DNA from 2 places in the Afipia sp. MLSD5-FHT05B12 genome. Region 2 is predicted to be linked to the other one. Evidence: riboswitches for the same ligand, from Rfam matches in the RefSeq annotation. Region 2 holds a riboswitch; the other holds the start of a gene.
What was found. A riboswitch is a leader RNA that binds a small molecule or an ion and turns the genes downstream of it on or off. The one in region 2 is predicted to bind cobalamin.

Region 1 (3,409 bases), on a different contig from region 2:
TGGACAGTTCGCTGGTCGAAATCGGCGACGTTGCCTTCGAGGGCAACAAGGGACGGACCACATTGCGCGATGCGCTGCGCACCACGAACACCAAGGGGTTTCTGGTTCTTCGCCGCGGCCGGATCGCAGCCGAGTGGTACGCGGGCGGCATGGATGCTTTGACGCCGCATATCGTGTTCTCCGTAAGCAAGTCGATCTGCGGCGCGCTCGGCGGAATTCTCGCGGACAAGGGATTTCTCAATCCCAACCGGCCCGTGACCGATTACGTGCCTGAAGTCTCGTCGTCGGTGTATGGCGGCTGCTCGGTACGGCACCTGCTCGACATGTCGGTCGGCATCGCCTTCACCGAGGATTACGTCGATCCGGATGGCGATGTCGCGCGCTATCGCCGCGCGGTGGGATGGGATGTCATTAAACCCGGCCAGAGCACCATGGCGCTGCGCGAATATCTCGCGACCCAGAGGCCCGACGGCAAGACCCACGGCGACACGTTCCATTATGTCTCGACCAACACCGACATGCTCGGCTGGGTCTATGAGCGCGCGGCGGGCCGCGCCCTCTCCGATTTGCTCGGCGAGTATCTCTGGACGCCGCTCGGCGCGGAAATCGACGCCTATGTCACCCTCGATCCGGAAGGCGCCATGCGCGCCGCCGGAGGCATCTGCGCCGCCCCGCGCGACCTCGCCCGCTTCGGAGAAATGATCCGGCAACGCGGTGTCGCGAACGGCAGGCAAGTGGTGCCGGGCTGGTGGATCGACGACATCAACGACAACGGCGATCCGGCGGCGTGGGCGCGCGGCGAATTCGCCGCGATGTTTCCGGACGCGGCCTATCGCAGCAAGTTCTACCAGATCGACCGCAAGCGGCGCACGCTGTGCTGCATCGGCATCCATGGCCAGTGGATCTACATCGATCCGATCAGCGAACTGGTGATCGTCAGGGTCGCCGCCGAGCCGATCCCGCTCGAAGTCGCGAACTACCGCGCATGGGGACGCGGCTTCGCGGCCATCGTCCAGCACTTCTCATAGGACCTCGCTTCATCGCGGCGGCGCTGCAACGGCGCCGTCGCATCGAAGCCGGCGTCAGCGCGTCAGCTTTTCCAGTTCGGGAAACGCGGCGTAGGTGACGCCCTTACAAAGATCCTCGGTCTCCTCGATGATGCGATCGAGCCGTCCGTCGATATACATGCCGGCGCGTTCCTTGATGCCGGCGTAACGCCCCGCACTGCGCGCATTAAAGCGCACACAAACGACGTAGCGGCGGCGTCCGCCGACCTCCTTTTGCGCGGGCTCCGAAATTCCCGCCTCGCGTATGCCGGCCGGGTCGTTCAGATAGGTGCGCAGCAGAGCCAGCAGTTCGGGGCGGTAGTTCGCCGGATACGGCTGGTTCTCGACACCGCGATCGGCGGTGTAGGACAGGCCATCGCTGCCGCCGGTCCATGCACAGCCGGAAACACAGAGCGCAGCCAGCGCCAGCGCCGCGCTCCGCGTATATGTCACCAATTTGCAACGCATTCCGATGAAGTCCATGGCCTGAGGCATCGCATTGGGTTTCTTGCACACTGTGTCATTGACAAGGCAACCCCTCGCCGGTTGATTGCAACCACGGCACAGGTGCCAGCGCAAGCTGGCGAATAGGGAATTCGGTGCCGCCGTGCGTTTCGTCAGAGTGACGCATGCACGGCCAGTCCGAAGCTGCCCCCGCAACTGTCAGCGGTGAGCCGTTGTCCATGAGGCCACTGAGCGAAGGCTTTTCAGCCGGGCTTGGGAAGGCGGACAACGGCGACGATCCGCGAGCCAGGAGACCTGCCTGTACCGGTCATCCTTCCGTCGCACGGGGCGTGCGAAGGGGCGGCGTTCCGCAGCGGTGACGTGACGTAACTGTTGCGGAGGTTCGGCCGATGGCCTGTTTCCTCAGTCAGGACGGAACGTATGGAGGCAGCAACCTGCCGCCGGCCGTCATGTCTGCGCGTTTTCACCGCGCCTCCGCGATCACATGCATCGGCGGGGCTTCATAGTGACTCATTCTTCTAAATCTCTCTTTCCGGCGGCGACGCTCGGACTCTCCTTCGCAGCGGCGTGTCTTGCGGGCACCGCGCTTGTAACCCCTGCCCGCGCGCAGGATGGCGGCGCGTTGCCGCCGATCAACGTCGATGCCAGCCGTCTCTATGGCGGCATTATCGGCGCATCGACCAGCGTTATCACCGCGGAAGACATCGCGCGTTCTCCCAACCAGACGATTCAGGATGTGCTCGCGACCATTCCGGGCGTGCAGCTTACGAATCTCTATGGGGCTGTGAACGGTACCGGCTCCGTCGTCGATCTTCGCGGGTTCGGCGCCTTTGCGTCGTCCAACACATTGTTCCTTATCAACGGCCGCCGCCTCAATGAGGCCGACCTTCAGGGCGTCGATCTGTCGACAATTCCGATCCAATCGATCGCGCGCATCGAGATCACGCGCGGCAACAGCGGTGCGGTGCTGTACGGCGACAACGCCGTCGGCGGCGTCATCAACATCATCACCAAAACCGGTGCAGGCATCGGCAAGCCGATCGCGGGGCGCATCGAGGGCGGTGTGGGCTCTTACGGGCAGCGCGAAGGCAATGGCTCGTTCAGCACCAATTCGGGACCATGGTCGTCCGCAGTGTTCGGCAACGCCGTTCATTCGGACGGATACCGGAAGAACAACAAACTCGACCAGCAGAATGGGGTCGGCGAGATCCGCTACTCCACGCCTGAGTTCAGCGCATTTTTCAATTTGTCCGGCGACCGGCAGCAGCTCGGCTTTCCCGGCACGCGCGCGAACATGTACACCCTCGACTTTTTCACCTTCACCAACCAGTTGCTCGATCTGCGCGGAACGAGCACGCCGAACGACTACGGCAAGAAGCAGGGCGTCAACGCCACTGCCGGTTTCACAAAATCCTTGTGGGCGGGCGCGGAGCTGATCGTCGATGGCGGCGTCCGCAACAAGAAGCAGCAGGCGGGTTTCTTCGGCGATCCCAACTATGTGCTGTCGTTTCCGGGCGATCGTTTTCCTTACGCCTATGTCGACTCCGATCTGACAACGTGGTCGATCACGCCGCGCCTCAGCATGAAGAACACGTTCGGCAGCGTGACGTCGAACATCCTGACCGGCCTCGACTACTACGATGCGCGCTACAGCTCGAACCGTCAGTACACGATCTCCGATCCGCCCAATCACGTCTACAATCTCTCGCAGCAGACCATTGCCGGCTACTGGCAGCAAACGCTGGGATTGTTGCCGAGCACCGACTTCTCCTACGGCGGACGCATCCAGCAACTCAGCCTGAAGGCACGCGATAGGTACGATCCCACCGCGCCCGCAGGCAGTCTGCTGGCTCAGGCGACGCCTCTCGACAAGGACGAGACCAACCACGCGCTGCATG
Region 2 (3,409 bases):
TGTTCATGTCGTGGGTGCGGCGGCGGTCGTCGCCGGTGTTCTTGCGCAGATCGAGAAATTCCTCGATATCGACATGCCAGGTCTCGAGGTAAGCGCAGACCGCGCCCTTGCGCTTGCCGCCCTGATTGACCGCGATCGCGGTATCGTTGGCAACCTTCAGGAACGGCACCACGCCTTGGCTTTCGCCGTTGGTGCCCTTGATGTGCGCGCCGAGGCCGCGCACGCGGGTCCAGTCGTTGCCGAGGCCGCCGGAATACTTCGCCAGCAGCGCATTGTCTTTTACCGACTTGAAGATGCCGTCGAGATCGTCGGCCACCGTGGTCAGGAAGCAGGACGAGAGCTGCGGCCGCAGCGTGCCTGAGTTGAACAGCGTCGGGGTCGAGGCCATGAAGTCGAACGACGACAGCAGGTTGTAGAATTCGATGGCGCGCGCCTCGCGGTCGATCTCACGGATCGCAAGGCCCATCGCCACGCGCATGAAAAACGCCTGCGGCAGTTCGATGCGGTTGCCGTTCTCGTGCAGGAAATATCGGTCGTACAGTGTCTGCAAGCCGAGGAACTGAAACGACAGATCGCGCTCCGGCTTCAGCGCCGCCGCGATCCGCGTCAGGTCATAGCGCGCCAGTTCAGGGTCCAGCAGTTCAGCCGCGATCCCCTTCTTGACATAGACCGGGAAGTAATCCGCATAGCGCGCCGTCATATCCGCCTGCGTAGCGCTGATCTGCGCGGAATGAACGAACGACAGCACTTCGGTGCGCAGCTTGTCGAGCAAGAGACGCGCGCTGACATAGGCGTAGTTCGGCTCCTGCTCCACCAGCGTGCGCGCGGCCATGATGCCCGCGAGCGCAAGCTCGTCCTGGCTGATGCCGTCGTAGAGATTGCGGCGTGTCTCGGCGAGAACCGGCGCGGCATCGGCACCGTCGAGACTGGCGCAGGCTTCCTGAATGATCAGGGTCAGACGCTCGACATCGAGCGGCACGCGCGCGCCGTCGCCCAGCGTGACATGCAGCAGCGGCTCGGACGATGTCTTGACCGGCCTAGCGGCGGCCTCTTCGGCACGCTGACGCGCGCGCTCTTCGCGATAGAGCACATAGGCGCGGGCGACCTTGTGGTGCTCGCTGCGCATCAGCGCGAGTTCGACCTGATCCTGCACATCCTCGATATGGAAGGTGCGGCCCTCGCCGATCCTGCGGGTCAGCGCGTTCACCACCTCATTCGTCAGTTGCTCGATCACGCCGTGAATGCGGCGCGACGCCGCCGCGGTGTGTCCCTCGACGGCGAGGAACGCCTTGGTCATCGCGATCGAAATCTTGCTTGCGTCGAACGGCGACACCGTGCCGTTGCGGCGGATCACCTGTAACGGCGGTGTGGCGGCAGGGACGGCCAGCGACTCGGAACGCAACTGAATGAAAGGAGCGGACTTGGCGGCTTCGCGTTCGATCGAGAGTGACATCGGCAGACCCCGTGCATGTTGCAATTTTCTGGGGGCTGGGGCCGAAAGGCGCGTCGTCGCGGCGCGCGAACGCACCGAAGCACGCGACCGCCGGACACCCCGCCCGTGGACGTTCTTTTGGTGTCGCGGCAGGTCTCCTGACTCGCAGGTCGCGGCTGAATCCGGTCTTCCCGATGCGAGAACGCACCAGTGACATCGGTCGGATTCAACTCACTGCTTACAGTTGCGGGGGCAGCGCCGGATTTGCAGCATCGGAGTGCAGCTCACCGGCTTCCCATTTTCACCACTAGGCCTTGCGGCTTTGCGGAACCTCGACATCTACATCCTGTGTATTTGGGACAGGAAGTCAACATCGTGAACCTGTGAATAACCGGGACGACTCCTGCAACAGCGCAAAATGCGCTGAAAAACCGCCCAAAGTTTTTTTTGGTGGCATGAGCAAAAGGCGTTCGAGAGTCCTGCCGCGGATCGCGCTATCCAGAATCAGTTTCCATGATTCTCGCCGAACATTTGCCCACTCACATCGCGCACGCGTCCGGCGCTGCCGCAGTGGGAAGCTTTCCATTTGACCCGGCGCGAGCCACGTCAAGGATGAAACACAGATGCCGCGCGCGTAAACATAGTTCTCGGCGGAAGTGTCGTCATCGAGACAGCGTCGCTTCTCCCTCTCCCCGCATGCGGGGAGAGGTGAATATCAGCGCGCCCCGGAATGACGGCCCCTTACTTCTTCTTCCCGTCCGCGGCGAACTGCTTGAGGAAGGCGGTGAGATCCTTGATCTCGTCTTCCTTCTTGATGCCGGCGAACGCCATCTTGGTGCCGGGGATCTTGGCCTTCGGGTCCTTGATGTATTCGGCAAACACCGCCTCGTCCCAGGTGATGCCGGAATTCTTGTTGGCGTCGGAATAGCTGTAGCCCGCGACGCTTCCGGAGTGGCGGCCGAACAGTCCGTTCAGCGCGGGGCCGACACCGTTCTTGGCGGTCTCGCCGACCTGATGACAGGCGCGGCACTTGTTGAAGGACTTCTCGCCCGCGGCGGCGTCCTGAGCGTTGGCGGTGCCGGCGAAACTGACGGCGGCAAGAGCGAAGGCAGCGGCGAGCGAACGAGCAATCATATGTTTTGACCTTTGAAGCGGGCAGGAAGGCTGGCTGATGGAGTGAGAGAGCGCGAGGCGGGAAACGTCACCGGAACCCGCCACGACGCGGCGGGTTCCGTCAACGGTGAACAAGTGTCAGGCAAACATATCGGCTGTAATTCCGGCGTACCAGCCCATGTTTTCCGCCTGCGTCTGCTTGCGCAGCCCGGCATCCTCGCCGGTCTTCGAGACGAAGGTGGATGACGCCGTGATCTTGCCGTCCTTGGGCTCGTAAGCGCCGCCGACCTTCACGCAGTCGTCGGTGTCGATCAGGCTCCAGCAGGTATTGGTGTAGCGCGCCGGGAACGTGCGCGCCGAAGCCAGCTCGCCCCGGATCATCATGGCGGCGACCTTGGCCTGACTGTTGGCGGAGAACGCGGACTTCGGCATGTCGCCGGCGATGGAGGCATCGCCGAGGATATAGATATTGGCATCAACCGACGACTTCATGTTGGTGGGGTCGATGGCGCAGTAGCCGGTCGTGTTGGCGAGGCCGGCATCCCGCGCGATCGCACCGGCCATCTGCGCGGGAATGACGTTGACCAGCGCCGCATTCTTGTAGGTCTCGAATCCCGTCACCACGGTGTTGGTCTTCGGATCGACCGACTTGACCCCGTCATGAACCTTGGGGCCGAGCCATTCGACCATGCCCTTGTAGTGCTTTTCCCAGCCCTCCTGAAACAGCGCCTGCTTGGAGAAGCTGTCCTTCGGATCGATCACGATGATCTTGGAGCGATCCTTGCGCGCTTTCTTCAGAGCATGCGCCATCATCGAGACGCGCTCATAGGGTCCGGGCGGGCAGCGGTAGGGGTTGGGCGGCGC

Region 1: it holds a riboswitch for cobalamin, as region 2 does, so the genes downstream of both, AC1Q6J_RS05855 (TonB-dependent receptor) here and AC1Q6J_RS01785 (ribonucleoside-diphosphate reductase subunit alpha) in region 2, are expected to answer to the same signal.

The regions. Positions count from the first base shown of each region.
Region 1 is NZ_JBXAFS010000003.1:235,453-238,861, forward strand. It holds gene AC1Q6J_RS05845 (serine hydrolase domain-containing protein) at 1-1,028, shown strand, start outside; gene AC1Q6J_RS05850 (hypothetical protein) at 1,083-1,514, opposite strand; cobalamin riboswitch at 1,595-1,827, shown strand; gene AC1Q6J_RS05855 (TonB-dependent receptor) at 1,996-3,409, shown strand, end outside.
Region 2 is NZ_JBXAFS010000001.1:406,282-409,690, reverse strand. It holds gene AC1Q6J_RS01785 (ribonucleoside-diphosphate reductase subunit alpha) at 1-1,453, opposite strand, end outside; cobalamin riboswitch at 1,564-1,782, opposite strand; gene AC1Q6J_RS01780 (c-type cytochrome) at 2,174-2,566, opposite strand; gene AC1Q6J_RS01775 (NAD(P)/FAD-dependent oxidoreductase) at 2,684-3,409, opposite strand, start outside.